Regions from separate parts of the Rhizobium sp. WSM4643 genome, predicted to be linked through region 1. Evidence: predicted binding sites of a transcription regulator. Region 1 holds the regulator's gene; each other region holds the start of a gene.
What was found. The regulator PhoB, encoded in region 1, activates phosphate uptake and scavenging genes when phosphate is short. The targets are predictions, from matches to a motif close to TGTCATNNANCTGTCAT.
Positions count from the first base shown of each region.

Region 2: N1937_RS21870 (NAD-glutamate dehydrogenase) is a predicted target of PhoB. The motif match lies at 3,614-3,630, and genes of this name have one in related genera.
Region 3: phnF (phosphonate metabolism transcriptional regulator PhnF) is a predicted target of PhoB. The motif match lies at 3,840-3,856, and genes of this name have one in related genera.

Region 1 is NZ_CP104040.1:170,263-180,865, forward strand. It holds gene phoR (phosphate regulon sensor histidine kinase PhoR) at 1-1,174, shown strand, start outside; gene N1937_RS00875 (substrate-binding domain-containing protein) at 1,790-2,824, shown strand; gene pstC (phosphate ABC transporter permease subunit PstC) at 2,993-4,474, shown strand; gene pstA (phosphate ABC transporter permease PstA) at 4,471-5,793, shown strand; gene pstB (phosphate ABC transporter ATP-binding protein PstB) at 5,809-6,624, shown strand; gene phoU (phosphate signaling complex protein PhoU) at 6,669-7,382, shown strand; gene phoB (phosphate regulon transcriptional regulator PhoB) at 7,530-8,213, shown strand; gene N1937_RS00905 (GcrA family cell cycle regulator) at 8,778-9,311, opposite strand; gene N1937_RS00910 (aspartate aminotransferase family protein) at 9,732-10,603, shown strand, end outside.
Region 2 is NZ_CP104040.1:4,435,410-4,446,012, forward strand. It holds gene N1937_RS21850 (aspartate-semialdehyde dehydrogenase) at 1-697, shown strand, start outside; gene N1937_RS21855 (lytic murein transglycosylase) at 976-1,797, shown strand; gene N1937_RS21860 (carbonic anhydrase) at 1,971-2,612, opposite strand; gene pdxY (pyridoxal kinase PdxY) at 2,685-3,560, opposite strand; gene N1937_RS21870 (NAD-glutamate dehydrogenase) at 3,837-8,612, shown strand; gene N1937_RS21875 (MFS transporter) at 8,640-10,028, shown strand; gene purH (bifunctional phosphoribosylaminoimidazolecarboxamide formyltransferase/IMP cyclohydrolase) at 10,068-10,603, opposite strand, start outside.
Region 3 is NZ_CP104040.1:4,658,032-4,668,634, reverse strand. It holds gene N1937_RS22900 (ABC transporter ATP-binding protein) at 1-1,434, shown strand, start outside; gene dapB (4-hydroxy-tetrahydrodipicolinate reductase) at 1,450-2,274, shown strand; gene N1937_RS22890 (2,3-bisphosphoglycerate-dependent phosphoglycerate mutase) at 2,296-2,931, shown strand; gene phnF (phosphonate metabolism transcriptional regulator PhnF) at 3,072-3,809, opposite strand; gene phnG (phosphonate C-P lyase system protein PhnG) at 3,927-4,403, shown strand; gene phnH (phosphonate C-P lyase system protein PhnH) at 4,403-5,011, shown strand; gene N1937_RS22870 (carbon-phosphorus lyase complex subunit PhnI) at 5,016-6,122, shown strand; gene N1937_RS22865 (alpha-D-ribose 1-methylphosphonate 5-phosphate C-P-lyase PhnJ) at 6,119-6,994, shown strand; gene phnK (phosphonate C-P lyase system protein PhnK) at 6,991-7,767, shown strand; gene phnL (phosphonate C-P lyase system protein PhnL) at 7,792-8,499, shown strand; gene N1937_RS22850 (DapH/DapD/GlmU-related protein) at 8,496-9,113, shown strand; gene phnC (phosphonate ABC transporter ATP-binding protein) at 9,232-10,077, shown strand; gene phnD (phosphonate ABC transporter substrate-binding protein) at 10,162-10,603, shown strand, end outside.

The DNA.
Region 1 (10,603 bases):
CGCTCTCGCCGCGCTTGCCGCCGGCATGAACAAGTGGGTTGTGCTTGTCCTGCTGCTTGTGATGATCCTCACCGCGCTTTTCAATGAGGCGCCGGTCATCGAGGCCGAACCGGCCCTGCCGATGGAGATCGAGCCCGAGGCGCCGCCAAGCCGCTTGCCGGAGGTTTCCGCCACGCTCTCCGGCCTCGATATCCCGGTCATGGTGTTGTCGGACGACGCCTCGGTGCTCTTCCAGAACCGCGCTGCCGAGAAAGCTTTTGGCGAAGTGGCGCTCGGCGCCCATATATCGGCCCGTATGCGCTCGCCCGGCGTTCTCGACATGGTGCGCGAAACCATCGCCACCAACGCGCCGAACCAGATAGAGCATGCCGAGCGGCTGCCCTCCGAGCGCGTCTATATCGTCCGCAGCGCGCCCATAGAATTCGCGGCCGATGACGGCCCGCGTGAGCGCTATTTCATCCTCTCCTTCCGCGATATATCGGAGGTCCGCCGCATCGATCGCATGCGGTCGGATTTCGTCGCCAATGCCAGCCACGAGCTGCGCACGCCGCTTGCCTCGCTGCGCGGCTTCATCGAAACCATCCAGGGGCCGCGAAGAAACGATCTGAAGGCGCAGGCGCGTTTTCTCAACATCATGCTCGACCAGACGACGCGCATGAGCCGGTTGGTCGACGACCTGCTGTCGCTCTCCCGCCTGGAGCTGAAATCGCACATCGCCCCGGATGAGAAGGTCGATCTGGTGCCGCTGCTCGGCCATGTCAGAGATGCGCTGGTGCCGCTGGCAAAGGATGTCGGCGTCGTCATCAACCTGCATCTGCCCGACGGCAAGGTCGAGGTGCTCGGAGACCGCGACGAGCTTGTCCAAGTCTTCGAGAACCTGATGGAAAACGCCTGCAAATACGGCCAGGAGGGCGAGGTCGTCGATGTCTGGCTGAAGAACGGCACCGGCCAGCCGGTCGAGGTCAGCATCGTCGACAAGGGCCCAGGCATTCCGGCCGAGCATGTGCCGCGCCTGACGGAGCGCTTCTATCGCGTCAGCATCGAGGACAGCCGCTCGAAAAAGGGCACCGGCCTCGGCCTTGCCATCGTCAAACACATCCTCACCCGCCACCGGGCACGGCTGATCGTCAAGTCGGAAGTCGGCAAGGGCACCGATTTTACGGTGCGGTTCTGACGCAATGCTCTATGAGAACTGGGCGGGGAACGGAGAGGTCGCGGCATGTCCTCTTCTCCCCTCGGGGAGAAGGTGCCGGCAGGCGGATGAGGGGGCCGCACGGCAGACCTCTCACGCAATTCACCTATCCCGCCACGCCTGCCCAAGGGCCTTGACGATGGTCGAGGCGACGCCTGCACGGTTCACGGGTTATTGGAAAGACCGGCTTCGCCGGCCCCCTCATCCGCCCTACGGGCACCTTCTCCCCGCTGGGGAGAAGAGGGAATCGAGATGCCCCCGCCATGTACCTCCGCCGGCCCCAAATCACCGCGGAACAACGTTAATGAAACGGCGGAAGCGGAAAGCCGCCGCCTCACTGCCCGTTTCTGCTGTGCGGCTGGTTTTTACAACGCGAGGTGGACTGACCACCGAACTTTGCCGGTCGCCCGACATGATCGATCGGTCAATTCAGAATACTGTATTACAAATCAACAGCTTAACCTGTCACAAATGTTTCACGGCTTTGACATAAAAGGACGGTGCATAAAGCGCTAAGAGAGTCTCGCCGATGAAAAAAGGCATGCGAGGGCCTCTCTAAGGCCGCACTCACACAAGCCCAAATACCGGGAGATTTACATGAACACCTTCAAGCTCACCGTTGCCGCGCTCGCTGCAACTGCTGCTTTCGCTGGCGCTGCCGTCGCCCGCGACCAGATTCAGATCGCTGGTTCGTCCACCGTCCTGCCTTACGCAAAGATCGTTGCCGAGTCCTTCGGCGAAACCTTCACCAACTTCAAGACGCCGGTCGTTGAATCCGGCGGCACGGGCGCTGGTCTGAAGGAATTCTGCAAGGGTGTTGGTGAAGACACTATCGACATTGCGAACGCTTCGCGTCCGATCAACAAGAACGAAGCCGAAGCCTGCAAGGCCGCCGGCGTAACCGACATCCAGGAAGTCAAGATCGGCTACGACGGCATCGTCTTCGCAACCGACGCTTCCAACCCTGACGTCGCTTATGTTCCCGCCGACATCTACAAGGCCCTCGCAGCCCAGGTCGTCGTTGACGGCAAGCTTGTCGCCAATCCGTACAAGAAGTGGTCGGAAGTCAACCCGAAGCTTCCGGCTGTTGATATCGCCGTCTACATCCCGGGCGAAAAGCACGGCACCCGCGAAGTCTTCGAACAGAACGTGCTCGCCGCCGGCTGCAAGGCCTCTGGCGCAATCGACGTCATCGCCAAGGAAATCGCCGACAAGGCTGCCCAGGGCAAGGCCTGCGTCGCAGTCCGTAAGGACGGCGTTGCAGTCGACATCGACGGCGACTATCCGGAAACCCTCGCACGCATCGCCGCCAACAAGACCGGCGTCGGCGTATTCGGCCTTTCCTTCTACGAAAACAATGCCGACAAGCTCAAGGTTGCGAGCATGAGCGGTATCGTTCCGTCCACCGAAACGATCGCGAACGGCACCTACCCGGTTTCCCGCCCGCTGTTCTTCTACGTCAAGAAGGCACATCTCGGCGCCGTTCCTGGCCTGAAGGAATACGTCAACTTCTTCGTATCCGACCAGATGATCGGCCCTGACGGTCCGCTCGCCGAATACGGCCTCGTTGCCGCTCCGGATGCTGAACGCGACGCCATCCGCAAGGACGTCGAAGCCGGCAAGTCCATGTAATCACTTTGCCGGCGCGGCGCCTTTCAGCCCGCGCCGGCATTGTCTATGTCCCTGCGCGCCGGCGGTTCTGGAGCTGCAGGGTTGGAATTCCTTCTCCGTGATTGAAGCCGAAGGCAGGCTGATGAAGCTGCCGGGCTTTTTGGGGCTATGGGCCTGGGGACGTATCGAATGAGCACATCCATCATACTTTTGTGCCTTGGGGTGATCGGCGCCGCCGCCTATCTGGTCGCGCGCAGCCGGGCCACGGCGCTTGCCGGAGGCCGATCCTCCGCTTTACATTCACGGCCAGCCTATTACGGCGCCTATGCGGCGATCTGGGCGGTTCTTCCCGCCCTCATCGTCCTCTGCCTCTGGCTCTCCATCAGCCCCGGCATCATCCAGTCCTCGGTTCGCGGTGCTTTCCCTGACGACATCAAGGCGCAAGTCTCGGTCGAGCAGGATCTTGGCTATTCGACGGTGGCGACGGTCGCCCGCGGCCTGACGATGCTGACCTCGGATGAAACTGCTGCGGTCGGCAACGATCCGGCTGCCCTGCAGGCCAAGCTCCTCGAAAAGGGTGTGCCGCTTGCCAGCCAGCCGCTGCCTTACATGCTCGACGCCGCCAAAAAGCTCAATGCCCTGAGCATGACGAGCCGCATCGCCATGACGGCTGTTGTCTTCGCTCTCGCCATTGCTGGCGCCTTCTATGCGCTGCGCTCCATTGCTCCGCGCTTCCGCGCCCGCAACCGGGTCGAGCGCGTCATGCTCTGGGGCCTGCTGCTCGCCTCCTCGATCGCCATTCTGACGACGATCGGCATCGTGTTCTCCATGCTGTCGGAAGCCGCCCGCTTCTTTGCCGCCGTCCCCGCCATGGATTTCTTCTTCGGCACCGTCTGGGATCCGCGCTTTGCCGGCGCCGGCAGCTCGTCCTTCGGTCAGTTCGGCCTCATCCCGCTGCTGCTCGGAACGATCTATATTGGCCTGGTCGCCATGCTGGTCGCCGTGCCGGTCGGCCTCTTCGCCGCCATCTACATGGCCGAATACGCCTCGCCGAAGTTGCGCGGGGTCGCCAAGCCGCTGCTTGAAGTGCTCGCCGGCATTCCGACGATCGTCTATGGCTTCTTCGCGCTCGTCACCGTCGGTCCGTTCCTGCGCGATTTCTCCGCCCAGATTAGCGGCCTTCTGTCCGGCAATTACAGCAATTTCATCCAGGCGCAGAGCGTTCTGACGGCCGGCATCGTCATGGGCATCATGCTGATTCCCTACGTGTCTTCGCTGTCGGACGACATTATCACCGCCGTGCCCCGATCGCTGCGTGACGGTTCGCTCGGTCTTGGTGCCACACGCTCCGAAACCATCAAGAAAGTGGTCTTGCCCGCAGCCCTCCCCGGCATCGTCGGCGCACTGCTGATGACAGCCTCGCGGGCCATCGGCGAAACCATGATCGTCGTGCTGGCCGCCGGTGTCGCCGCCCGCATTCAGATCAATCCCTTCGAGCCGATGACGACGGTGACCGTCAAGATCGTCAACCAGCTGACCGGCGACCTCGAGTTCACCTCGCCGCAGACGCTGGTTGCCTTTGCCCTTGGCATCACGCTGTTCTGCATCACGCTTTGCCTCAATATCTATGCGCTCTACATCGTGCGCAAATACCGGGAGCAGTACGAATGACGGATATTGTTTCTCCCACATCAGGCGTCACCGTTTCCACGGCGCCCGCGCGCCGCGATATCGGTATCAAGCGCCGCTATGCCGCCGAGCGCCGGTTCCAGGCCTATGGCATCGCCGCCATCACCTTCGGTCTCGTCTTCCTCTTCATCCTGCTGTGGACGGTGATCGGCAAAGGCTATACCGCCTTCCAGCAGACGGCGATCACCCTGCCGATCGAGTTTTCCGAGAAGACGATCGACCCGAACAACAAGCGTGCGACCGACCCTTCGGTGCTGATCGCCGCCAACTATCCGGTTCTCCTGCGTGACGCGATCGTCAAGCAGCTGAACATCAATGCCTCGAGCCGTCCCGACGTGCGCGATGCATCCGCCATGCTGTCGAAGAGCGCTCCGATTCAACTGCGCGATATGGTGATCGCCGATCCGTCGATCATCGGCAAGACGGTCGACGTCACCCTGCTCGCCGACGCCAATGTCGACAGCGCCAGCAAGGGCCAGATCGATCTCTCGGTCGATGAGAAGAACCGCAAGGTCAACGACAAGCAGGTTGCATGGATGAACGAGCTGAAGGCGAGCGGCGCTCTCCACAAGCAGTTCAACACCGGCCTTTTCGTCAACGGCAATTCCAGCCGTCCGGAGGCCGCAGGCCTGGGCGTCGCCCTGATCGGCTCACTCTACCTGATGCTGATCGTCCTCGTGCTCGCACTGCCGATCGGCGTCGCCGCCTCGATCTATCTCGAGGAGTTCGCGCCGAAGAACAAGCTGACGGACCTGATCGAGGTCAACATCAACAACCTCGCCGCGGTTCCTTCCATCGTCTACGGCCTGCTCGGTCTTTCCGTCTTCATCAACTTCATCGGCCTGCCGCGCTCGGCTTCGTTGGTCGGTGGCCTGGTGCTGACGCTGATGACCCTGCCGACGATCATCATCGCCACGCGTGCGGCTCTGCGCGCCGTGCCGCCGTCGATCCGCGCCGCAGCGCTCGGCCTCGGCGCGTCGAAGATGCAGATGGTGTTCCACCATGTTCTGCCGCTCGCCATGCCCGGCATCCTCACCGGCACGATCATCGGCCTGGCGCATGCGCTCGGCGAAACCGCGCCGCTGCTCCTGATCGGCATGGTCGCCTTCGTCGCCAACGCACCGACGACACCGCTCGATCCCTCGACGGCTCTGCCCGTACAGGTCTATATGTGGGCCAACGAGGCCGAACGTGCCTTCGTTGAGCGTACTTCGGGTGCCATCATCGTCCTGCTCCTGTTCCTGATCGTCATGAACATGGGCGCCATCCTCTTGCGTCGTCGCTTCGAGCGCCGCTGGTAAACGGAGTTAAACATCATGAACATGTTGACGGAAGCTGCAGTTGAAAAGGCGCTGGATCGCAAGATGAGCAACGTCCCGTATAAGATGATCGGAAAGGAAGTCTCGGTTTACTATGGCGAGAAGCGCGCGCTTTTCGATGTGAACCTGAACGTCCGCGAAAACACCGTAACCGCCCTGATCGGCCCGTCCGGCTGCGGCAAGTCGACCTTCCTGCGGTGCCTCAACCGCATGAACGACACGATCGACGGCTGCCGCGTCACCGGCAAGATCACGCTTGATACCGACGATATCTATGATCCCGATATCGACGTCGTCGAACTTCGCGCCCGCGTCGGCATGGTCTTCCAGAAGCCGAACCCGTTCCCGAAGACGATCTACGAAAACGTCTCCTACGGCCCGCGCATCCATGGCCTTGCCAAGTCGAAGGCCGACCTCGACCAGATCGTCGAGACCAGCCTGCAGCGCGCCGGTCTCTGGAACGAAGTCAAGGACCGCGTGCATGAATCCGGCACCGGCCTGTCCGGCGGTCAGCAGCAGCGCCTCTGCATTGCCCGTGCCGTCGCCGTCAGCCCTGAGGTCATCCTCATGGACGAGCCCTGCTCGGCGCTCGACCCGATCGCCACCGCCAAGGTCGAGGAACTGATCCACGAGCTGCGCGAGAATTACACGATCGTCATCGTCACCCACTCCATGCAGCAGGCCGCGCGTGTCTCGCAGCGCACCGCCATGTTCCACCTTGGCAATCTTGTCGAGGAAAACGACACCGACAAGATGTTCACCAATCCCGACGACCCGCGCACCCAGGACTACATCATGGGTCGTTTCGGCTGATTTTGGCGACACCAAGCCTTCCCGTTATTCGAGGATAAAGCCCCATGGCATCGACACATATTTATTCTGCCTATGATGATGATCTGAAGTTCCTGTCCAGGCGGATTTCCGAAATGGGCGGTCTGGCCGAGCAGATGGTCGCCGAATCCGTCCGGGCGCTCGTCAATGGCGATACCGCGCTGGCGCAGAAGGTCATCTCCGACGACGTGATCCTCGATCACGCCGAACGCGAAATCGGCGACAAGGCGATCGTCACCATTGCCCGCCGTCAGCCGATGGCTGCGGACCTGCGCGAAATCATGGGTTCGATCCGCATCGCCGCCGATCTCGAACGCGTCGGCGACCTCGGCAAGAACACTGCCAAGCGCGTCATCGCCGTCCAAAGCACCGGCGTTCCCCGCAAGCTCGCCCGCGGCCTTGAGCATCTGTCCGAGCTGGCGCTCGTCCAGCTCAAGGAAGTGCTCGACGTCTACACCAATCGTTCCGCCGACAAGGCGAATGCGATCCGCGAACGCGACAACGAGATCGACGCGATGTACACCTCGCTGTTCCGCGAGCTCCTGACCTACATGATGGAAGATCCGCGCAACATCACCAGCTGCACGCATCTTCTCTTCTGCGCCAAGAACATCGAGCGCATCGGCGACCACGCCACCAACATCGCCGAAACGATCTTTTACATGACGACAGGCGCGCAGCCGGAAGGCGACCGTCCGAAGGACGACAGCGCCAACACCGTCGGCGCGGTCACGGAATAACCGCCCGGGCCAGTCGCCCGGACCAGTCAATTGCGTGCGCGCCCGTCCGGGCGCGCAAAGAGGTCGCAGCCAATTTCTGAATTTGCGCAGGATGCATTGCTTAAATCACCCCCGGTTTAAGGATCGTGCGCGAGGAGACCGATACGCATGATCCCGAGAGTTGCAGTTGTTGAAGACGAGGAAGCCCTCAGCGTGCTCCTTCGCTACAATCTCGAAGCGGAAGGCTTCGAGGTCGATACCATCCTTCGTGGCGACGAAGCCGAAATGCGGCTTCAGGAGCGCACGCCAGATCTTCTTATCCTCGATTGGATGCTGCCCGGGGTCTCCGGCATCGAGCTCTGCCGGCGGCTGCGCATGCGGCCGGAAACCGAGCGCCTGCCGATTATCATGCTGACGGCGCGCGGCGAAGAGAGCGAGCGTGTCCGCGGATTGTCGACGGGCGCCGACGACTATGTCGTCAAGCCCTTCTCGACCCCCGAACTCGTTGCCCGCGTCAAGGCGATGCTGCGCCGCGCCCGTCCCGAGGTGCTGTCGACAGTGCTGAAATGCGGTGACATCGAGCTCGACCGCGAGACCCATCGCGTCCATCGCAAGACCCGTGAAGTCCGCCTCGGCCCCACCGAATTCCGCCTGCTGGAATTCCTGATGTCGTCGCCGGGCCGGGTCTTCTCCCGCTCGCAGCTGTTGGATGGCGTCTGGGGCCACGATATCTATGTCGACGAGCGCACCGTCGACGTCCATGTCGGCCGCCTGCGCAAGGCGCTGAATTTCTCCAACATGCAAGACGTCATCCGCACCGTCCGCGGCGCCGGCTATTCGATGGAAGCCTGAGGGCTTTCGTTCTGGTTGCTGACAAGGTCGCTCGTGCTAATGTCCTAGCCTACCGGGGTCGAGCCACTCGTCTCGACCTGTCCTCCGGACCACCCCGTAAACGGGGCGAAGGGACGTGCCCTGCGAAAGGGTTGGTGGGGACGGAGAAGGTTGCGGCATAATCTCTTCTCCCCTCGGGGAGAAGGTGCCGGCAGGCGGATGAGGGGGCCACACGGCACACTCTTTCCGTAATGACCTACCCCATATGCCGACGGCAGCGGCCCGAACGCGGTCGAAGCCCGCATGGGTTTTGAAGAAAGACCGGCTCCCCCGGCCCCCTCATCCGCCCTACGGGCACCTTCTCCCCGAGGGGAGAAGAGGGAATCGAGATGTTGCGGCATGTCCCTTCGCCCCGTTGAGAACAGAAGGAAGGGTCGAGACCCATGACTCGACCCTGGTTGGTGGCGGCAGCCGATGAGGACAAATCGGCGTGCTCAACGAGCTGAACGCCCGACAGCTTCCATCCGTGCATAAGAAAACGGGCCACTCGGCCCGTTTTCTGCATTCTAACGATGGTCAGCCCGCTCAGCTGGCCCGCGCTGCCGCCCGGCGGCGTTCGTTGACCGGCTGGTAGGCAAGCTTCTGGTGATAGCCGCAATAAGGCGAATTGTCGGGGGATTCGCAGCCGCAGAAATGGAAGTCGTCCTTCAGCGGATCGCCGACCGGCCACTTGCAGGTGCGTTCGGTCAGCTCCGTCAGGCCGAGGCGTCGCGAAATCGGCACCACCACATTGCCTCTCGGCACGTATTCCATTTCCTCGATCGTTTCGATCTCGATCTCTTCCTTCAGCATGGTCGCGCCCTGCTGGCGGGTAACGGTGCGGGTGGTGACCCGTGAGGCGTAGTTCGGCGCGCGCGGCGCCGAGGTATTGCGCTTCGGCGTTCGCGCCGCGGTGTTGGTGCCGCCGGCCTTGGCACGGCCGGGAAGGCACAGCCGGTGCACTTTGCCGATGACCGCGTTTCTGCTGACCCCGCCAAGCTGCGCAGCGATCTGGCTGGCGCTCAGTCCTTCGGCCCAAAGTTTCTTGAGTTTCTCGACCCGCTCGTCTGTCCAGTTCATGCCCTGTCTCCACCTTCTGCGTTGGTGATGGCAGAATCCCTCACCGTTGTCCCGGGAGCTCCGAAACAAGAAACGCTTGATCAATTTTGGTGACTAGTTCCGCCGCATGCAGTCTAGTAATTGATCTTTAACCTAGTGTGAGCCTGACTCCGTGACAAGAGTCGCATGAATCCGGATGAATCGAATTCGTAGTTTTCCCCAACTTGCTGCCCCTGCGTGTCATTTCTGCAATAATGCCTGTTGATGACTGGAAATGCCGCTGTACACTCTTGCTGCATACGCTAAGGGCGCCGTTTTGTTGACATTGCAGCGCGAAAAGGAAATAGTGCCACTCGCCGCCGCAAGGCGGCATTTTTGATTTTTCGGGCCTGGTTTCCTTAGCCGGAGTCATTGCCCGGCAACTTTGATGGAGATCGCGCCATGGCTGAAGCCGCGCCGCTTTATGACACCTATTCTCGTGCCCCGCTGCGGTTCGAGCGAGGTGAGGGCGTATGGCTGATCACCGAAAGCGGCGAGCGATATCTCGATTTCGGCGCCGGCGTCGCCGTCACCTCCGTCGGCCACAGCAATCCGCATGTTGTCGGCGCGCTGAAGGAGCAGGCCGACAAGGTTTGGCACCTGTCGAACATCTATGAGATCCCCGGCCAGGAGCGTCTGGCAAAACGGCTGACGGACGCCACCTTCGCCGACAAGGTGTTCTTCACCAATTCGGGCGCCGAGGCGCTCGAATGCGCGATCAAGACGGCGCGCCGCTATCAGTTTTCCAAGGGTCATCCCGAGCGCTTCCATATCATCACGTTCGAAGGCGCCTTCCACGGACGGACGCTGGCGACGATCGCCGCCGGCGGCCAGGAAAAATATCTGGAAGGCTTCGGCCCGAAGGCGCCGGGTTTCGATCAGGTTGCTTTCGGCGACATCGAAGCGGTTCGCGCCGCGATCACCGATGCTACGGCCGCCATCCTCATCGAGCCGGTGCAGGGCGAGGGCGGCGTGCGCCCTGCCACCAACGAGTTCATGAAGGCGCTTCGCCAGCTCTGCGACGAGAACGGCCTGCTGTTGATCCTCGACGAGGTCCAGACCGGCGTCGGCCGCACCGGCAAGCTCTTCGCCCATGAATGGTCGGGTATCACGCCCGATATCATGGCTGTCGCCAAGGGCATCGGCGGCGGGTTCCCGCTCGGCGCCTGCCTTGCCACGTCGGAGGCCGCCTCCGGCATGAAGGCCGGCACGCATGGCTCGACCTATGGCGGCAATCCGCTTGCCATGGCCGTCGGCAGCGCCGTGCTCGACAT
Region 2 (10,603 bases), 590 kb from region 1:
GGATGCCATCAGCCAGTTCACCAAGCGCAACATCATCGCCAATCCGAACTGCTCGACCGCCCAGCTGGTGGTGGCGCTGAAGCCGCTGCATGACTTCGCCAAGATCAAGCGCGTAGTCATCTCGACCTACCAGTCGGTCTCCGGCGCCGGCAAAGACGGCATGGACGAGCTCTTCAATCAGACGCGCGCCGTCTTCGTCGCCGATCCGATCGAGAACAAGAAGTTCACGAAGCGTATCGCCTTCAATGTCATCCCGCACATCGACGTCTTCATGGAGGACGGCTACACCAAGGAAGAATGGAAGGTGCTGGCCGAGACGAAGAAGATGCTCGACCCGAAGATCAAGGTGACCTGCACGGCGGTGCGCGTGCCGGTTTTCATCGGTCATTCGGAATCGGTCAACATCGAATTCGAAAACGAGATCACTGCCGATCAGGCCCGCGACATCCTGCGCGATGCACCGGGCTGCCTCGTCATCGACAAGCGCGAGGATGGCGGCTACATCACGCCATATGAATCCGCCGGCGAGGATGCGACCTACATCTCTCGCATCCGCGAGGACGCAACGGTCGAAAACGGCCTCAACATCTGGGTGGTCTCCGACAATCTGCGTAAGGGTGCTGCGTTGAACGCCATCCAGATCGCCGAGCTGCTCGTCAATCGTGGTCTCGTCAAGCCGCGAAAGCAGGCCGCCTGATACCATTTGTAAACCATAATGTGCTAAAGCCCTGCTGATGATGAAGGCAGGGCTTTTTGCCGATTTGTGGACGCTTCTGTCCATAAGCGCTTGCTGAAAAAGGCGGTCGTGACAACATCGCCTTCGGCTGGCATTCTGCCCGGCATCAAGCCAAAGCATGCCGTCCAAAACCGTGCAGCGGTTCGGGACAGCGACATGAACAGAACGAAGACTTTGAGCGCGTCGCATGGCCCCGATCGGCCGCGGCGCGCTTCAGTAGATCGGAAGCGGGGTTTCTCATGCGCATGACAACATTCTTTCTGGCGGCGTTTACGGCGGCGGGCGTCCTGCACGCGCTGCCGGCGGCGGCCCAGGGCGCTCAATGCGGCAATAATAGCAGCGGTTTCGGTGCATGGGTCGCCGACTTCAAGCAGGAAGCGGCGGCAAACGGCGTCAGCCGCTCGGTCCTCGACCGCGCCTTCGCCAACGTCAATTACAACAGGCCGACAATTGCCGCCGACCGAGGCCAGAAGAGCTTCAAGCTCTCCTTCGACGCTTTCATGCAGAAGCGCGGCGGGGCCGCCGTCATCTCCCGCGGCCGCAGCATGAAGGCCGCCAACCAGGCACTTTTTGCCTCGATCGAGCGCCGTTTCGGCGTTCCGGCCGGCCCGCTGATCGCGATCTGGGGCATGGAGACCGGTTTCGGCAGCTATATGGGCAACCAGCATACGCTGTCGGCTGTTTCGACCCTTGCCTATGACTGCCGTCGTTCGGACTATTTCACCGACCAGCTCTATGCAGCACTCCAGCTCGTCTCCGAGGGCTATCTGAGCCCGCAGGCCAAGGGTGCCGCCCATGGTGAAATCGGCCAGACGCAGTTTCTGCCGCGCAATGTCGTGCGCTTCGGCGCCGATGGCGACGGCGACGGCCGCGTCGACATGGTCGGTTCCCGCGCCGATGCCCTGGCCTCGACCGCGAATTTCCTCAAGGGCCACGGCTGGCGCGCCGGCGCCGGCTATCAGCCCGGAGAGCCGAATTTCGTCGCCATCCAAGGCTGGAACGCCGCCAGCGTCTACCAGCAGGCGATCGCCTATATCGGTCAGCAGATCGACGGCAGATAGGCTCTCATCGATAAGAATACTCGAAACGCCGCTGCGATATGCGGCGTTTTTCATACGCGGGAATCAAAGCCGCCGCCGGACAATCGCCACGCTGATCAAAACGTCGGTCGTGCGCGACCAATTGACGGCGAGCTTAGCAACAATCCTTAAAAAACCGATAAACCGGCATGTCCCTAGATTTCGGGACGAATGAAGTCGCGTGTCTCGGCGTCCATGACCCAGAGTTCACCGGTCGAAATGTCGAACCAGGCGCCGTGGAGATGAAGGCTTCCCGCTTCCTCGAGAGCCTTGATGTCGGGGAAGCTTCTGAGATTGTTGATCGAATTGCGGATGGAGACACGCTCAAGCGCCGTCTGCCGCTCGGCCGCCGTCATCACGTCGTTGCTCTGGATCTGCTCGGCGGCCGGTCTGACCAGCGACATCCAACGGCCGATGAAATCGCCAGGCGACAGCGGTTCGGCATTCGGGTCGAGCGCTGCGCGGATGCCGCCGCAGCGTCCATGGCCCATCACGACGATATCCGAGACCTTCAGCGCCTGTACCGCAAATTCGAGCGCGGCCGAGGTCGAGTGGAAATGGCCGTCCGGCTCGTAGGGCGGCACCATGTTGGCGACGTTGCGAATGACGAAGAGCTCGCCCGGGCCGGCATCGAAGATCAGCTCCGGTGCCGCGCGGGAATCCGAACAGGCAATGACAAGCGTATGGGGGTCCTGACCGTTTTCGGCAAGCTGCCGATACCTGTCGCGGGCGTCGGCATAACGCCCGTTCATGAAGTTGCGATAGCCGTCCAGAAGAGGTGTTGGAAAACGCTGCATGCTTTCTGGATTAGCGCGCGCGGAAGACAAGATCAACTGCTGCACTGCAAAATGAACATATCGGCAAATGCGTCATTTTTTCCGCCGCTGCGCCGGGTGCATGAGCCGGCGCATCTGCACCATGGCCATCGGCGTCGAAAGGCTGGAAGCATCGCTTGCCAGCATCAACTCGTTGCTGCCGCGCTTGACGGCACGCGCAAGAACCTCGAAGACGCTGGCGGTGGCAAGCTGCAGCGCCTTTTCGTCCTCGAGCCCGGAAAGCAGGCGCGACAGGAAGACGGCGGCCAGCAGGTCGCCGAGACCATTCGGCGGGTTTTCGACGACGCGGTGCTCGGCAAGAAGCGCGTGGCGACCGGAAAGATAAAGATTGCCGGTACCGCCCGCCATCATCGGCACGGCTGAAGTGACGAGCATGCGCGATGGTCCGAGCGCGAGCGCCGCCTCCATGATCGTGCCGTTGTCTTCGAGGGCCGCCCCCGAAAGCCATGCGAGCTCGTAGCGGTTCGGCGTCGCCAGCGAGGCGAGCGGAATGAGATGATCGCGAATGGCCTCTGCGGTCGCTTCCGGCACATAAAGTCCGCCGAGATCGCCCATGACAGGATCGCAGACATAAAGCAGCTCAGGATTGTTTTGCCTGAGCGCACCGATCAGCCGGGCGACGGAGCGCGCCTGGGCGGCATTGCCGAAATAGCCTGAAAGCACTGCCTTGACTTCGCCGATCCAGGGCGCGCGGATCAGATCGTCGATCGCCGCGTCGAAATCCGCTTCGGCGAAAGTCAGCCGTGTCGAGCGGCCGTGGCCGGGATGCCAAGGCAGCACGATGGTCGGCAGCGCCCAGACCGGATGACCGAGCGTCTCCAATGCAAACACCGCCGCCCGATTGCCAACCGAGCCCCGGACCACATGGCTCGAAATGACGATGACTGCGCCCGCTGCATTTTCCGACATGATACCCAAGATCCGAATGATGACCGCGTTTGATGATCTTTTTGACGCCACGCTGTCAACCATTCTTCACGCGAGCATGGAAATGTCCGGCGGAACGAAAAACCGGAAGACGCGACTTTCGCTTTCGTTTGGCAAAGAAATCGGAAAATTTCTTACAAACTCTCGTTTCCAGCGCCAATAAAGCGTCAAAACATTCCTTCGGACCTCTCTTTTAGAGATTTTTTCGAAGAATCTTCTGCTAGCTTGCAAAAAATCAGACATTGAGGGAGGCGATCCATGGCTGCCAGAAACAATCCGAAACGGGAAAAGCAGATCGAAAGCGCGCGCAAGATCGCCAAGGCGACAGGCGAGGCGCATCTCGATCCGGCAATTCTCTTCGGCCGGGCAAGCAATGACGATCTCGAACTCTATACGCCGGAAATGCTGGCACTCTCCGCCGTGCATTCGGCAAAGGAACTCGCCGCCTGGAACGGCAAGGCGCCCCGCGTCAGCATCGACACGATTGCCGATGTGACGCCTGGTGGCATCGCGGTCTCGGTGCTGTCAGTCACCGACCAGAATATGCCTTTTCTGTTTGAATCGGTCATGGGCGAAGTGACGAGCACCTATCGCGACCTGTTCATGGCCGTGCATCCCATCCTGGTCATGGAGAAGGGCAAGGCGCCGGCGCTTTATTCTGCCGATCACCCGAGCGATCCGGCCAACCGCGTCAGCCATATCCAGCTTCATGTTGCGCCGCTCAATTCCGCCCAGGCGGCCGATCTCGTCAAACGCATCGAAAAAGTGCTCGAACAGGTCCGCCTGTCGGTGTCCGACTGGAAGCCGATGCTTGCCAAGCTCGACGGGGTGATCGCCGAGCTTTCGGCGAATGCCGCCGGCCGTAGGAAGGCCGAACATGCCGAGGCGGTGGCCTTCCTGACCTGGCTGCGCGACGAGAATTTTACGTTTCTCGGCATGCGCGAATATGTCTATTCGGGCAAAGGCGCTGACGCCAAGGTTGAGCGCGACAAGGGTGCTGGCCTCGGCATCCTCTCCAATCCCGATGTTCTGGTGCTGCGCACGGGCAAGGACGCTGTGACCACCACGCCTGAGATCCTCGCCTTCCTCGACGGCCCCGACTTTTTGATCGTCACCAAGGCCAATGTGAAATCGATCGTCCATCGCCGCGCCTATATGGATTATGTCGGCGTCAAACGTTTCGACGCCGAGGGCAACGTCACCGGCGAACTGCGCGTCGTCGGCCTTTTCACCTCGACGGCCTATACGTCGCTTGCCTCCGAAATCCCGCTGCTGCGGTCCAAGATCGAGAAGGTGAAGGAACATTTCGGCTTCGATCCGATGAGCCATTCGGGCCGCATGCTCGACAACACGCTGGAATCCTATCCGCGCGACGACCTTTTCCAGATCGACACGACGCTGCTCGCAAGTTTTGCCGAGCAGATCAACGACCTGGCCGATCGGCCGCGCGTGCGCGTCCTGCCGCGCATCGACCATTTCGACCGCTTCGTCTCGGTGATCGTCTACGTGCCGCGCGAGGAATATGACTCGATCGTCCGCGAACGGATCGGCACCTATCTGAAGACTGTCTATGACGGCCGTGTCTCTGCCTATTACCCGGCTTTCCCGGAAGGGGGCGTGGCGCGCGTGCATTTCATCATCGGCCGCTCCGGCGGTAAGACGCCACGCATTCCGCAGGCAAAGCTCGAGCAGGTGATCCGCGAGATCACCGCCCGCTGGGACGACCGTTTCGAGGCGCTGGCCGGGGCCAAGGCGCCGAAGATATCGGTCGACCAAGCCTTCCAGGATTCCTTCACTCCGGAGGAAACCGTGGCAGACCTCGCCGATATCGGCGCCTGCGCCGCCGGCGAGCCGCTGCGCATCCAGTTCTACCATCGTCAGGAAGAACAGGGCCGCGTCCTTTCGCTGAAGATCTTTCACGCCGGCGGCCAGCTGGCGCTGTCGCGCCGCGTGCCGCTTCTCGAGAATCTCGGCTTCAATGTCGTCAGCGAACGCACCTTCGACATCGGGGTACCGGCCGCCGATGGAGAAAAGAAACTCGTCGTGCTGCACGATATGGAACTCGAGGCCCGCAATGGCGGAGAGATCGATCTGCAGCGTTACGGCGCCGCCCTCGAGGAAGGCTTCGTCGCCGCCTTCGCCGGGACGATCGACAATGACAGCTTCAACCGGCTGATCCTTTCAGCCGGTCTCTCCGCGCGCGAGACGAACGTTCTGCGCGCCTATGCGCGTTATCTCCGCCAGGCCGGCATCGCCTATTCGCAGGATTATATCGCAACGACCCTCGACAAATATCCTGGTGTCGCCGCTGCTATCTTTCGTCTCTTCCATGACACGCTCGACACCACGCTTTCGGAAAAGGCTCGCGTCAAGAAGCTTGCCGAACTGCACCAGGCGATCGAAGCCGAGCTTGCCGACGTGCCGAGCCTCGACGACGATCGTATCCTGCGCCGTTACGTCAATATCGTCGATGCGACGCTGCGCACCAATTATTTCCAGAAGAACCCGGATGGCTCGCCGAAGCCGATGCTGGCCTTCAAGCTCGATCCGCATCTGGTGGACGGGCTGCCGCAGCCGAAACCCTTCCGCGAGATTTTCGTCTACGGCGTCGAAGTAGAAGGCGTGCACCTGCGCTTCGGCAAGGTGGCGCGCGGCGGCCTGCGCTGGTCGGATCGCGCAGAGGATTACCGCACCGAAGTGCTCGGCCTCGTCAAGGCCCAGCAGGTCAAGAACGCGGTCATCGTGCCGGTCGGCGCCAAGGGCGGTTTCTATCCGAAAAAGCTTCCCGTCGGCGGCAGCCGCGACGAGATCTTCAATGCCGGCCGCGAGGCTTACAAGACCTATATCCGTACGCTGCTTTCGATCACCGACAATATATCGGGCGCCGATATCGTGCCGCCGAAGGATACGGTCAGGCTCGATGGCGACGATCCCTATTTCGTCGTCGCCGCCGACAAGGGCACCGCGACCTTCTCCGACACCGCCAATGCACTGGCACAGGAAGCCGGCTTCTGGCTGGACGATGCCTTTGCCTCCGGCGGCTCGGCCGGTTACGATCATAAGAAGATGGGCATCACTGCCCGCGGCGCCTGGGAAACCGTGAAACGCCATTTCCGGGAAATGGACATCGATATCCAGGCGACGCCCTTCACCGTCGCCGGCGTCGGCGACATGTCGGGCGACGTCTTTGGCAACGGCATGCTGCTCTCTCCCAAGATCCGGCTCATTGCCGCCTTCGATCACCGCGACATCATCATCGATCCGGACCCCGATATGGAAAAGACGCTGGCCGAACGCCAACGGCTCTTCGACCTGCCGCGTTCAAGCTGGCAGGATTTCGACAGAAACGTGCTGTCGAGGGGTGCGATGATCATCTCCCGCGCGGCGAAATCGGTCACGCTGACGCCGGAAGCGGTTGCCGCGATCGGCATCGACAAGGCCGTGGCGACGCCCTTCGAGATCATGATGGCGATCCTGAAGAGCCCGGTCGACCTGCTCTGGTTCGGCGGCATCGGCACCTATGTGAAAGCGCCGTCCGAAACCGACACCGATGTCGGCGACCGCGCCAACGACCCGATCCGCATCACCGCGGTGGAGGTGCGCGCCAAGGTGATCGGCGAGGGCGCAAACCTCGGCGTTACCCAGAAAGGCCGCATCGCCTACGGACTGAAGGGCGGGCGCTGCAATTCCGACGCCATCGACAACTCGGCCGGCGTCAACACATCGGACGTCGAGGTCAATATCAAGATCGCGCTGGCAGCCGCCATGCATGACGGACGCCTGACGCGCGCAAAACGCGACCAGCTTCTTTCCTCGATGACGGGCGAGGTAGCGACCCTGGTGCTGCGCAACAACTACCTGCAGTCGCTGGCAATCTCCCTGACGGAACGCAAGGGCACGGCAAACGGTCTGCAGCTTGGCCGCTTTATGAGCGTGCTCGAGGGCGCTGGCCAGCTGAACCGCAAGGTCGAGACGTTGCCGGACGACCAAACGCTGGCCGAACGTTATACGGCCGGCAAGCCGCTGACCCGGCCGGAAATCGGCGTGCTGGTGTCTTATGCCAAGATCGTGCTCTTCGATGCGCTGGCCGCAAGCGACCTACCTGACGATCCCTATTTCATCGCAACGCTTATGAATTATTTCCCCGTGAAGATGCAGAAGTCGAACGCCGGTGATATCGCCAGCCACCGCCTGAAGCGCGAGATCGTCGCGACCGTACTTGCCAACGAAGCGATCAACCGCGGCGGGCCGAGCTTCATCGTCGCCATGATGGACGCGACGGCGGCTTCGGCTCCAGAAGTGGTGCGCGCCGCGATCGTTGCCCGCGACGGTTTCGACCTGACCCGGCTCTGGGCCGAAACGGATGCTCTCGACGGCAAGGTTTCCGGTGATATGCAGAACCGTATCTATGAGGAGATCAGCCATAGCTTTACCGTATTGACGCGCCTGCTCCTGAAGACCGGGATGACCAAGGCGGATATGGCAGAAGTGATTAGCCGGCTGCAGGTTGCCTTGAAGAAGCTGAAGCCTGCCTTCGCCGAACAGGCGGGCGGCGATGTTGCAGCCCGCCAGGCGGAATACAGTCAGGCCGGCGTGCCCGAAAAACTTGGCGCCGAGATCGCCGGCCTCCAGGGCTTCGCGCTGGTGCCTGAGATCATGCAGATCGCCGAGCGTACAGGCGAGCCCCTGGTGCGCGCCGCCGAAAACTACTTCGCGGTGTCGCAGACCTTCCGTATCGGCAGATTGCTGGCGGCGGGCGGGCGGATCCTCACCTCCGACCATTATGAGAATCTGGCGCTTGCCCGCAGCATCGATCAGATCGCCAGCGCAAGACGCGACATCGTCATCTCGGCTCTTTCCGATCACGGCAAGGAAAAGCTTCCCGTACAAGCCTGGCATGCCCAGGATCGCATCCGCATCAACCGTATCCTCGAGGAGCTTTCAAGCCTCAGCGACGGCGGCGATCCCAATCTCGCGCGCATTACCGTTGCTGCAGGTATCCTCACCGATCTTGCGCGCGACCGGGCGAGGTGAGACAGTCCGCGTCAAAACAAGGAGCGGATGTTGAATCGCATTGACTGGACAGGAACGCAGCCGCCGAAGGCCACCGAGAAGGGCATCTGGGGGTGGATGTTCTTCGACTGGGCAGCACAGCCCTTCTTTACCGTGGTCACAACCTTCATCTTCGGACCCTATTTCGTTTCCCGCCTGACCGATGACCCGGTTTCCGCCCAGACGACGTGGAGCAACATGGCGACGATCTCCTCGGTGATCATCGCCCTGCTCTCACCCGTCCTCGGCTCGATCGCCGACCAGTCCGGCGCGCGCAAACCCTGGATCGGCTTCTTCGCGATCATCAAGATCGCCAGCCTCTTCTGCCTCTGGTTCGCAGCCCCCGGTTCGCCTGTTGTCTATCCCGTCATTTTCATGATCCTCGCCTCGATCTCGGCCGAGTTTTCGATCGTCTTCAACGATTCGATGATGCCGCACCTGGTCGGCAAGCACGAGGTCGGCAAGCTCTCCAACACCGCCTGGGGGCTCGGTTATCTCGGCGGCATCATCGTGCTCATTGCCGTCGTGACGCTTTTGGCGGCGAGCCCTGAGACCGGCAAGACCATCCTCGGCCTCGATCCGCTATTCGGCCTCGATCCTCAGACCGGTCAGGATGCACGCATCACCGGGCCGATCTCGGCCGTCTGGTATCTGATCTTCATCCTGCCGATGTTCTTCTTCACGCCGGATGTCGGCAGGGGTCTTCCCTTCGGCACCGCCGTCCGCTCCGGCTTGCGGGAACTCAGAAACACGCTCAGCGAACTCCGGGAGCGCCGCGGCATCCTGACATTCCTCATCGCCCGCATGATCTATCAGGACGGCGTCAACGGCCTGCTGATCCTTGGCGGTATCTTCGCAGCCGGCATGTTTGGCTGGGCAACGATCGAGATCGGTATCTACGGCATCATCCTGAATATTGTCGCGATCTTCGGCTGCCTGATCGCCGGCCGCGTCGACAAGGGCGTCGGTTCGAAGGTAACCGTCGTCATCAGCCTCACCATGCTGCTTCTCGCCACCATCGGCATCATCTCGACAGGACCGGGTTACACCCTGTTCGGACTGATGCCGCTGCCGACGGCCGATTCCGGCGGCCTTTTCGGCACTTCGGCGGAAAAGGCCTATATCCTCTATGGTCTGCTGATCGGGCTCGCCTTCGGGCCGGTGCAGGCCTCGTCGCGCTCTTATCTTGCCCGCAGCGTCAGTCCGGAGGAAGCCGGCCGCTACTTCGGCATCTACGCGCTTTCGGGCCGTGCCACGAGTTTCATGGCGACGCTGCTCTTCTCGCTGGTGACCTATATGAGCGGATCACCGCGGCTCGGGATGGCAACGCTGATCCTGTTTCTTGCCGGCGGACTGGTGCTCTTGTTCCGTACACCCTATCCGGCCGACCGGGCATAGCAATCAGCTCTGCCCTGGCCGACGGCGGCGTACAATCACTCAGTGCCGGAAATGGCGCATGCCGGTAAAGACCATTGCGACGCCGTGTTCGTTAGCGGCATCAATGACCTCCTGGTCGCGCATCGATCCGCCCGGCTGGATAACCGCCGTCGCCCCTGCCGCGATCATCGACAAAAGACCGTCGGCAAAAGGCAGGAAGGCTTCGGAGGCAACCGCCGACCCGTGCGTCATCGGCACTGCAAGGCCAAGCGCCTTGGCGGCCTCTTCGGCCTTCAGCGCGGCGATGCGGGCGGAATCGACCCGGCTCATTTGGCCTGCGCCGATACCGGCGGTCTGGCCGTCCTTGGCATAGACCACGGCATTCGATTTCACATGTTTGCCAACCTTGAAGGCGAACTTCATGTCATCAAGTTCCCGTGCCGTCGGCGCGCGCTTGGTGACGACCTTGAGTTCCAGATCCTCGACCATGCCGTTGTCGCGGCTTTGGACCAGCAGGCCGCCGGAAACGGTCTTTGCCGTCAGGCCCGCGGCACGCGGATCAGGCAGCCCGCCGGCGGACAGCAGCCGCAGGTTCG
Region 3 (10,603 bases), 370 kb from region 1:
CTTTCGGTCGGCTTCTTCAGCGAGGCGCGCTCTGCCCATATCGCTGCGCAGGTGAGCCAAAACGTCAGCGGCATTCGCGACGTGCTCAACCTGACGATCACCTCGACAGTGCGCGACCTGCTGACCTTCATCTCGCTGCTCGCCGTGATGATCCTCCAGGATCCGCTGCTCAGCCTTGCGGTGTTCATCATGGCGCCGCCGCTGCTTTATGCACTGCGTTATGTTTCCAAGCGGCTGCGCTCGGCGACCCGCGAGGCCGTGCATCTGAACAGCCACGTTCTCGGCGCCATGCAGGAGACGATCCAGGGCATCGCCATTGTGAAAGCCTTCACGATGGAAGAAGAGCTGGAGCGCAAGGTCAACAAGCTCATCAAAGGCGCCGAAAGCCGGGCGAACCGGATTGCCCGGCTTTCCGAGCGCACCTCTCCTCTGACGGAAAGTTTCGCGGGTTTTGCCGTCGCCAGCGTGCTTGCCTATGCCGCCTACCGCTCGATCTACTTCAATGTGCCACCCGGCGCCTTTTTCTCCTTCGTCACGGCGCTGCTGCTTGCCTATGACCCGGCCCGCCGGCTTGCCCGCCTGCAGGTGCAGATGGAGCGCGCCGTCGTCAATGCGCGGATGATCTATGAATTGCTCGACATGGAACCGCGCCAGCGCGACCTGCCGGATGCCCGGCCGCTGACGGTGACGCAGGCAAGGATCGAATTCCGCAATGTTTCCTTTGCCTACGGCAATGAGAGCGTGCTCAGCGGCGTGAGTTTCATCGCCGAGGGCGGCGCGACCACAGCACTTGTCGGCCCTTCAGGCGCCGGTAAATCCACCGTCATCAGCCTCATTCCGCGCTTTTACGATCCGCGCGAGGGCGAAATCCTGATCGACGGGCAGGACATCGCCCACATCACCAAGAAGTCGCTGCGCCAGCAGCTCGCCTATGTCTCGCAGCAGCCCTATCTGTTCGAGGGCACGATCCGCGACAATATCCGCTATGGCCGGCCGGAAGCGACCGATGCCGAGGTGGAGGAGGCGGCGCGGCTTGCCTATGCGCATGATTTCATCTCAGCACAGCCGCAAGGCTACGAGACGCCGGTCGGCGAAAACGGCGTGACGCTTTCGGGCGGCCAGCGCCAGCGGCTATCGATCGCGCGCGCCCTGGTGCGCAATGCTCCGATCCTGCTTCTCGACGAGGCGACCTCGGCCCTCGACACCGAATCCGAGGCAGCCGTGCAGAAGGCGCTCGACGAAGCGATGAGCGGACGCACCGTCGTCGTCATCGCCCACCGGCTGTCGACCGTGGTGCGCGCCGACAAGATCGTCGTCATGCAGCAGGGCCGTGTCGTCGAGGAAGGCAATCACGAGACGCTTGCGAAGGTCAGCGACGGTCTTTACGCTCGCCTCAACAACCTGCAGAGGCCTTCGGCCTCCGATTCAAACTGACCTGGTGAGACTGACATGAGCGATGCTGCGATGAAACTGGTGGTGGTTGGCGCAGCCGGACGCATGGGGCAGACGCTGATCCGGCTCATCCATTCCATCGAAGGTGTCACGCTGCATGCCGCGGTCGAGCGCGCCGGCTCGCGCTTCGTCGGCAAGGATGCCGGCGAGATCGCCGGTCTCGGCCCGACAGGGGTCATCATCGGCGACGATCCGCTCAACGCTTTTCTCGACGCCGAAGGCGTGCTCGACTTTACCTCGCCTGCTGCAACAGTGGAATTCTCAGGCCTCGCCGCGCAGGCCCGCATCGTCCATGTCATCGGCACGACCGGCTGTTCGGGCGACGACAATGCCAGGATCGCCGCGGCGGCCCGCCATGCCCGCATCGTCAAGTCGGGCAATATGAGCCTTGGGGTCAATCTGCTCGGCGTGCTCGCCGAGCAGGCAGCGCGAGCGCTCGATCCTGACGATTGGGATATCGAGATCCTGGAAATGCACCACAAGCACAAGGTAGATGCGCCGTCCGGCACCGCCCTTCTTTTCGGCGAGGCCGCGGCAAAGGGGCGCGGCATCGATCTTGCCTCAAAGTCGGTCCGGGTGCGCGACGGCCATACCGGCGCCCGCGAAGCGGGCACGATCGGCTTTGCGACGCTGCGCGGCGGCTCCGTCATCGGCGAGCATTCCGTGCTTTTTGCCGGCGAAGGGGAAATCGTCACCCTGTCGCACAGTGCGGCCGACCGCTCGATCTTTGCCCGCGGCGCCATCAAGGCGGCCCTTTGGGCGCGCGACAAGAAGCCGGGTCTCTATTCCATGCTCGACGTGCTCGGGCTTTCTTCCTCATAACGATACTACGGAGGCATATTCATGAGCGGTACCCTCGTCCTCGTTCGCCACGGCCAGAGTGACTGGAACCTGAAGAATCTCTTCACCGGCTGGAAGGATCCCGATCTGACCGAGCTCGGCATCCAGGAAGCCAATGCCGGCGGGGCGGCGCTCGCCGAATACGGCATCAAATTCGACGTCGCCTACACCTCCGTGCTGGTGCGCGCGCAGCACACGCTGAAGCTCATCCTCGACAAGGTCGGCCAGCCCGATCTGCTGACGATCCGCGACCAGGCGCTGAACGAGCGCGATTACGGCGATCTCTCCGGCCTCAACAAGGATGATGCGCGCGCCAAATGGGGCGAGGAACAGGTGCATATCTGGCGCCGCTCCTATGACGTGCCGCCGCCCGGCGGTGAAAGCCTGCGCGACACCGGCGCCCGCGTCTGGCCCTACTACCTCACCGAAATTCTGCCGCGCGTGCTCAGAGGCGAGAAGGTGCTGGTTGCCGCGCACGGCAATTCGCTGCGCTCGCTGGTGATGGTGCTCGACAAGCTCACCCGCGAAGGCGTGCTCGCCCTCAACCTCGCGACCGGCGTGCCGATGGTCTACAAGCTGAAGGCGGATTCCACCGTCGCTTCCAAGGAAGTGCTCGGCGACATGTCGGGCGCGCATTAATCTTGGCTGATCTTTCCCCCTTAGAGCATTTCCGTTTTTCTACGAATCACGGAAATGCTCTATCTCTTTGTTTTCACGCAATTCCGGACGCAAAACCGCTACGCACTTTTGCTGGAATTGCTCTAGGCGGGGAAAGGCGCTCAATTCTCGATGGTGAACTGTACCCGGTCGGCCGCGAAGCGGCTGATCGAATATTGCACCGGCACACCCTCAAGATCGGTATTCATCGCCTTGGCGATCAGCAGGATCGCGCCGGGGGTGAGTTCGAGGTCGGCCATGTCGGCCGCACTCGCATGGGCGGCCGTCACTTCGGTCGTCGCCCGGACATAATCCGGCAGGCCGAGTTCAGCGAAAGCCTTGGTAATCGATTCTCCCGTCCGGTAGGCCTCACCGATACCGGCAAAGCGCTTGGCGGGAAACCAGCTCGTCGCCCTTGAAACCGGCCGCTTGTCCGCCTGACGCAATGTTTCCAGGCGGATCACCTCTTCTCCCGGCTTCAGGCCCAGCCAGCGGGCAATCTCGGCACTCGCTTCTTCCTTTGCCTCATCGAGCAGAAGGCCGCGCATCTCTCGGGCTTGATCGCCGATGCCGGCGGTAAAACGGGTGCGCCGGGTGATCGGGAAGTTCAGTCGCTCCTTACGCTCGATCAGCGTGCCGCGACCCTGTACCGCACGGACGATACCCTCCTGCGCCAATGCCGCCAGCGCGCTACGCACCGTATGCCGGTTGACGCCGAATTGCAGCGCCAGCATTGTTTCCGGCGGCACCATTCCCGTTTCGTCATAGGCTCCCGTGCTGATCGCCTCACGAATCCGATCGGCGATCTGGCGCCAGAGCGCCACGCCGGTTTGCCTTTGCACCTGCTTCAATCCCGCCATTCCGCCCCTGCTCGTCCATTTAACTCTCGATGTCACACGCTTGTCACGACATCGATTTAGAGCTAAGTATAGCTTGTATGGTTGTCTATATCAATAGACATTTAGAGGGAAGCGGCAATGATATCAGCGGACAGGACAGACGCTGCGTCACAGACGGCATCCGGGCGCAAACGCGCCGCCGATCTGCTGGCGCGTGCGGAGCGCAGCGAACTCCAGGCGGTCTTCGATGCGCTGCCGGAAAAGCCTGTGGCCCATCCGGTGCGCGGACCGGAGACCGGGCTGGTGATGGTGCGCGGACGCATCGGCGGCGGCGGCGCTCCTTTCAATCTGGGCGAGGTGACCGTGACACGCGCCACGGTCCGGCTCGACACCGGTTCGGTCGGCCATGCGCAGGCGCTCGGCACCGACCGCGAGAAGGCCAGGCTTGCGGCGATCTTCGACGCGCTCTGGCAGGAGGAGGCGACGAAGGACTTCGTCGAACAGGCCTTGCTTTTACCGATCACTGAGCGGATCGCCGATGCCGAACGCCGCAAGGCGGACGAGACAGCGGCAACCCGCGTCGATTTCTTCACCATGGTGCGGGGAGACAACTGATGGGCCTGAAGACAGAAGCTTTGACCGGCGGCTTTGCCGAGCCGGTCTTCCATGCCCAAAGCGTCTTCAAGATGCTGATGGACGGCATGGCCCGCCCCGGCACGATCCAGACCGTTCAGCCCGATGTCGCTCCGCCGGCACCGCTCGGCATCGCCGCCGGCACGATCGCGCTGACGCTTTGCGACCACGACACGTCAGTCTGGCTTTCACTGGGACTGGCGAGATCCGCCGTGCCGGAGTGGCTCGGCTTCCATACCGGCGCACCGTTGATCACCGAAAAAGCCGAGGCGCGCTTTGCCTTCACCGAGGCCGGCACCGCACTTTCCTCCTTCGGCCTCTTTGCATCAGGCACGCAGGAATATCCCGACCGCTCGACGACCCTCATCATCGAACTCGCCAATCTCGAGGGTGGCCGCAGGCTGGCGCTCATGGGTCCCGGCATCCAGAGCATGACGGAGATTGCGCCGATCGGCCTGCCGGAGACCTTCCTGCGGCTCTGGACCGAGAACCGCGCGCTCTTTCCGCGCGGCGTCGACATCGTGCTGACGGCGAGCAAGCGTTTCCTCTGCCTGCCGCGCACCACCAAGATCACAGCAACGGAGATCTGAGCTCATGTATGTTGCCGTCAAGGGTGGCGAGACCGCCATCGCCAATGCCCACCGCCTGCTCGCCGACCGCCGCCGCGGCGACCGTTCGCTGCCGGCGATCGGCATCGAACAGATCGTGGCGCAGCTGGCGCTCGCCGTCGACCGCGTCATGGCCGAAGCTTCGCTTTTCGACCGCACACTCGCTGCACTCGCCATCCGCCAATCGCGCGGTGACATGATCGAGGCGATCTTCCTGCTGCGCGCTTATCGCACGACGCTGCCACGTTTCGGCTATTCCAGGCCGCTCGACACGGCTGATATGACGATCGAACGCCGCATCTCGGCGACCTACAAGGATCTGCCGGGCGGCCAGCTTCTTGGGCCCACCTTCGACTATACCCACCGGCTGCTCGATCCCTCGCTGCTTTCGGACGAGGCGGTGGAGACGCCCGCTCAGCGCGTCGCCGAGGCCGGCCGCATCATACGCGTCTCCGAGATCCTCGGCGAGGAAGGCCTGATCGAGGCCGACGGCGACATGCCGGAAGATCACGAGATCGGCGACCTGACCCGCGAACCGATGGAATTCCCGATGACCCGGGATCTCCGCCTGCAGGCGCTTGCCCGCGGCGACGAGGGCTTCCTGCTGGCGCTCGGTTATTCGACCCAGCGCGGCTATGGCCGCAATCACCCCTTCACCGGTGAAATCCGCATCGGCGACGTCGAGGTGGAATTCGACGTGCCGGAACTTGGTTTCGCCGTCTCGCTCGGCACGATCCAGATCACCGAATGCCAGATGGTCAACCAGTTCAAGGGGTCGGCCAAGGCGCCGCCGCAATTTACCCGCGGCTACGGCCTGGTCTTCGGCCAGAGCGAGCGCAAGGCGATGGCGATGTCGCTGGTCGACCGTGCGCTTCGCGCCGAAGAACTCGGCGAGGATATCACCGCACCGGCCCAGGACGAGGAATTCGTCATCTCGCACTCCGACAACGTCCAGGCGACGGGCTTCGTCGAGCATCTGAAGCTTCCGCATTATGTGGACTTCCAGGCCGAACTCGATCTCGTCCGCCGCATGCGCCGCGAATTCGAAGCCGCCCGCAACGGTGGCGAAGCCATGAAGGAAGCCGCCGAATGACCGATCTGGCCAGCTACAACTTCGCCTATCTCGACGAACAGACCAAGCGCATGATCCGCCGCGCCATCCTGAAGGCAATCGCCATTCCGGGTTACCAGGTGCCCTTCGCCTCGCGCGAAATGCCGATGCCCTATGGCTGGGGCACCGGCGGCGTGCAGGTGACGGCCTCGATTATCGGACCTGATGACGTGCTGAAGGTCATCGACCAGGGCGCCGACGACACGACCAACGCCGTTTCCATCCGCGCCTTCTTCCAGAAGGTCGCCAATGTCGCGGTGACGACGCATACCAAGGATGCGACGATCATCCAGACGCGCCACCGCATTCCCGAGGAAAAGCTCGGGGCCGGACAGGTGCTCGTCTACCAGGTGCCGATCCCCGAGCCGCTGCGCTTCCTCGAGCCGCGCGAGACCGAAACGCGCAAGATGCATGCGCTGGAAGAATACGGCCTCATGCATGTGAAGCTCTACGAGGACATCGCTCATAACGGCCGCATCTCGCGGACTTACGCCTATCCGGTGAAGGTCCACGGCCGCTATGTCATGGACCCGTCGCCGACGCCGAAATTCGACAATCCGAAGATGCATATGTCGGACGCGCTGCAGCTCTTCGGCGCCGGACGCGAGAAACGCATCTATGCGGTTCCGCCTTATACCGACGTCGTCAGCCTGGATTTCGAGGATTACCCCTTCGATATCCAGCGCTTCGACAGGCCCTGCGCCCTTTGCGGTGCGGAAGATGTCTATCTCGACGAGGTGGTTCTCGACGACAAGGGCGGGCGGATGTTCGTCTGCTCCGACACCGATCATTGCGAAGACCGCCGCGCGCACGGACATGCCGGCGAGATGCTGGCGCGGGAGGCTGCAGAATGAGCGATACTCCGCTTCTCAAAGTCCATGACGTTTCGAAATTCTACGGCAACCGCATCGGCTGCCGCGACGTCTCGTTCGACCTCTGGCCCGGCGAAGTGCTCGCCGTCGTCGGTGAATCCGGCTCCGGCAAGACGACGCTGCTCAACTGCCTCTCCACCCGGCTGCTGCCGAGCACCGGCAGCGTCGAATATCACATGCGCGATGGCAGCTACCGCGATCTCTATCGCATGAACGAGGCCGAGCGGCGCTTCCTGATGCGCACCGACTGGGGCTTCGTGCACCAGAACCCGGCCGATGGCCTGCGCATGACCGTTTCTGCCGGCGCCAATGTCGGCGAACGGCTGATGGCGATCGGCGACCGGCACTACGGCAGGATCCGCGCTTCGGCGATCGACTGGCTCGAACGCGTCGAGATCGACGCCGACCGCATCGACGACCAGCCGCGTGCCTTTTCCGGCGGCATGCGCCAGCGATTGCAGATCGCCCGCAACCTCGTCACCGGCCCGCGCCTCGTCTTCATGGATGAACCCACAGGCGGCCTCGACGTCTCGGTGCAGGCGCGGCTGCTCGATCTCGTGCGCGGCCTCGTCAACGACCTCGGCCTCTCGGCCATCATCGTCACCCACGATCTCGCCGTCGCACGCCTGCTCTCGCACCGGATGATGGTGATGAAGGACGGCTACGTCATCGAACACGGGCTGACCGACCGCGTGCTCGACGACCCGCGCGAACCCTACACGCAGCTGCTCGTCTCCTCGATCCTGCAGGTCTGAGGCCCGAAACCAAGGAAGAAGAATATGGCAACGCCCCTCGTCGTTTCCGAAGTCTCGAAGAGCTTCACCATGCATCTGCGCGACGGCATCAAGCTGCCCGTCGTCTCTGATGTCGCCTTCTCGGTCGCATCAGGCGAATGCGTCGTGCTCGGCGGCCCATCGGGCATCGGAAAGAGCTCGCTGCTCAAGATGATCTACGGCAATTATGCCGTCGACACCGGCCAGATCCTCATCCGCCACGACGGACGCATCGTCGATCTCGCCTCCACCGATCCGCGCACCGTGCTCAACGTCCGCCGCAATACGCTCGGCTATGTCAGCCAGTTCCTGCGCACCGTGCCGCGCGTCGCGGCGATCGACGTGGTTGCCGAACCGCTGGTGGCACGCGGCGAGGACGCCGCCACGGCGCGGGAAAAGGCGGGCGCCCTGCTGGCCAGGCTCAATCTGCCGGAAACGCTCTGGCAGCTTCCGCCCGCCACCTTCTCCGGCGGCGAGCAGCAACGCGTCAACATCGCGCGCGGCTTCATCACCGAGCATACGATCCTGCTTCTCGACGAACCCACAGCCTCGCTCGATGCCAGGAACCGTGCCGTCGTCGTCGGCATGATCGCGGAAAAGAAAACGGCGGGTGTGGCCCTTCTCGGCATCTTCCACGACGAGGAAGTGCGCGAAGCCGTGGCCGACCGCATTCTCGACGTCCAGCAGTTCTCACCCGGAAAGATCGGTGCATGAGCCGCAAGCTTGATATCGAGCCCTATTTTCATGAGACGGCATCCGTCAGCGATTCCACCTTCGGGCGCTATACCGAGGTCTCGGAACGCTGCCGCATCAGCGAGGCCACGTTCGGCGACTATTCCTACATCATGCAGGATGGCTCCGTCTGGTGTGCGACGATCGGCAAGTTCGTCAATATCGCCGCCGCCGTGCGCATCAATGCCACCAACCATCCGACCTGGCGCGCGACACTGCATCATTTCACCTATCGCGCCGCCGACTACTGGCCGGACGGCGACATGGAGACGGACTTCTTCGCCTGGCGTCGCGCAAACCGGGTGACCATCGGCAACGATGTCTGGATCGGCCACGGCGCGACCATTCTGCCCGGCGTCAACGTCGGCAACGGCGCGGTGATCGGAGCCGGCGCCGTCGTGTCGAAGGACGTCGCGCCCTATACGATCGTCGGCGGCGTGCCGGCCAAGCTCATCCGCGAGCGCTTTCCAAGAGAGGTCGGCGAACGGATGGACAGGCTTTCCTGGTGGGACTGGGAGCATGACCGGCTGCGCCAGGCGCTCCAAGATTTCCGCAACCTAGACGCGGAAGATTTCCTGTGCCGCTACGGCGGTTAAAACCCCCGATATAGGGGCGAAGAATTGTGACAGGACTTACACAAATATGACATGTGAGGTTCATCAAGCGGGACTAATGCGATGCTGATCAAGGCCTGGATCGCAAGGGAAGAGCATGATGTTCGAGCTGAAGAATGTCACACGTCGTTTCGGAAAAAAGCTCGCTGTCGATTCCGTCACGCTCGCCATTCCCCAAGGCCAGATGGTCGGCATCATCGGCCGCTCCGGCGCCGGCAAGTCGACGCTGCTGCGCATGATCAACCGCCTGCAGGAGCCGAGCTCCGGCTCCGTTCATTTCGCCGGCGTCGAGGTCTCCGGGCTTCGCGGACAGGCGCTGCGCAACTGGCAGCGCGACTGCGCGATGATCTTCCAGCAGTTCAACCTGGTGCCACGCCTCGACGTTCTCACCAATGTCATGCTCGGCCGCCTCAATCACCGCTCGACGCTTATGAGCCTGCTCAACATCTTCACCCGCGAGGAACGCGTGCATGCCATCGCAGCACTCGAGCGCCTCGGCATCGAGCAGACGGCGCTGCAGGCAGCCGGCACGCTTTCCGGCGGCCAGCAGCAGCGCGTGGCGATCGCCCGCGCGCTGATGCAGAACCCGAAAATGGTTCTTGCCGACGAACCGATCGCCTCGCTCGATCCGCTGAACGCCAAGATCGTCATGGATGCGCTGCGCGATATCAACGAGCGCGAGGGCATCACCGTCATCACCAACCTTCATACGCTCGACACCGCCCGCAACTATTGTGAGCGCATCGTCGGCATGGCCGGCGGCCGCGTCGTCTTCGAGGGCAAGCCCTCGGAGCTGACCGCCGCAGCGGTGAAGGAAATCTACGGGACGGACAAGGACGGCGCCGGCATCGACGAAACGGTGACCTCGACATCGATCAATACAGCCCCCGAGCGGGCAGACAATCAATCCGCCGGCACCCAACCGCTGGCGCTGGCCGGCCTCTGAGAGGCAGCCGCGATCGAGCGCCCGCGTCAAGGGCACACTTCTTCGTAACGGGAAGACCGGGGACACCGGTCAATAGGAGAGAACATGTTGAAGAAAGCACTCTTTGCGGCAACGGCGCTCTTCGCGCTCGCCGGCGCTGCCCATGCTGCAGACCTCAAGGAATTCCGCATCGGCATCCTCGGCGGCGAAAACGAAACCGACCGCCTGCGCAACTATGCCTGCCTTGCCGACCACCTGAAGCAGGAATTCGGCTTCGAGAAGGTTTCGCTCTTCCCGGCCGCCGACTATGACGGCGTGATCCAGGGTCTGCTCGGCGGCACGCTCGACTTCGCCGAACTCGGCGCCTCCGGCTACGCCGCCGTGTACATCAAGGATCCGAAGGCTGTCACGCCGATCCTGACGACGCAGCAGAAGGACGGCTCGACGGGTTACCACTCGATCGGCCTCGCTCTGAAATCATCGGGCATCAAGACCATCCAGGACGCCAAGGGCAAGAAGCTCGGCTACGCCGACCCGGATTCCACCT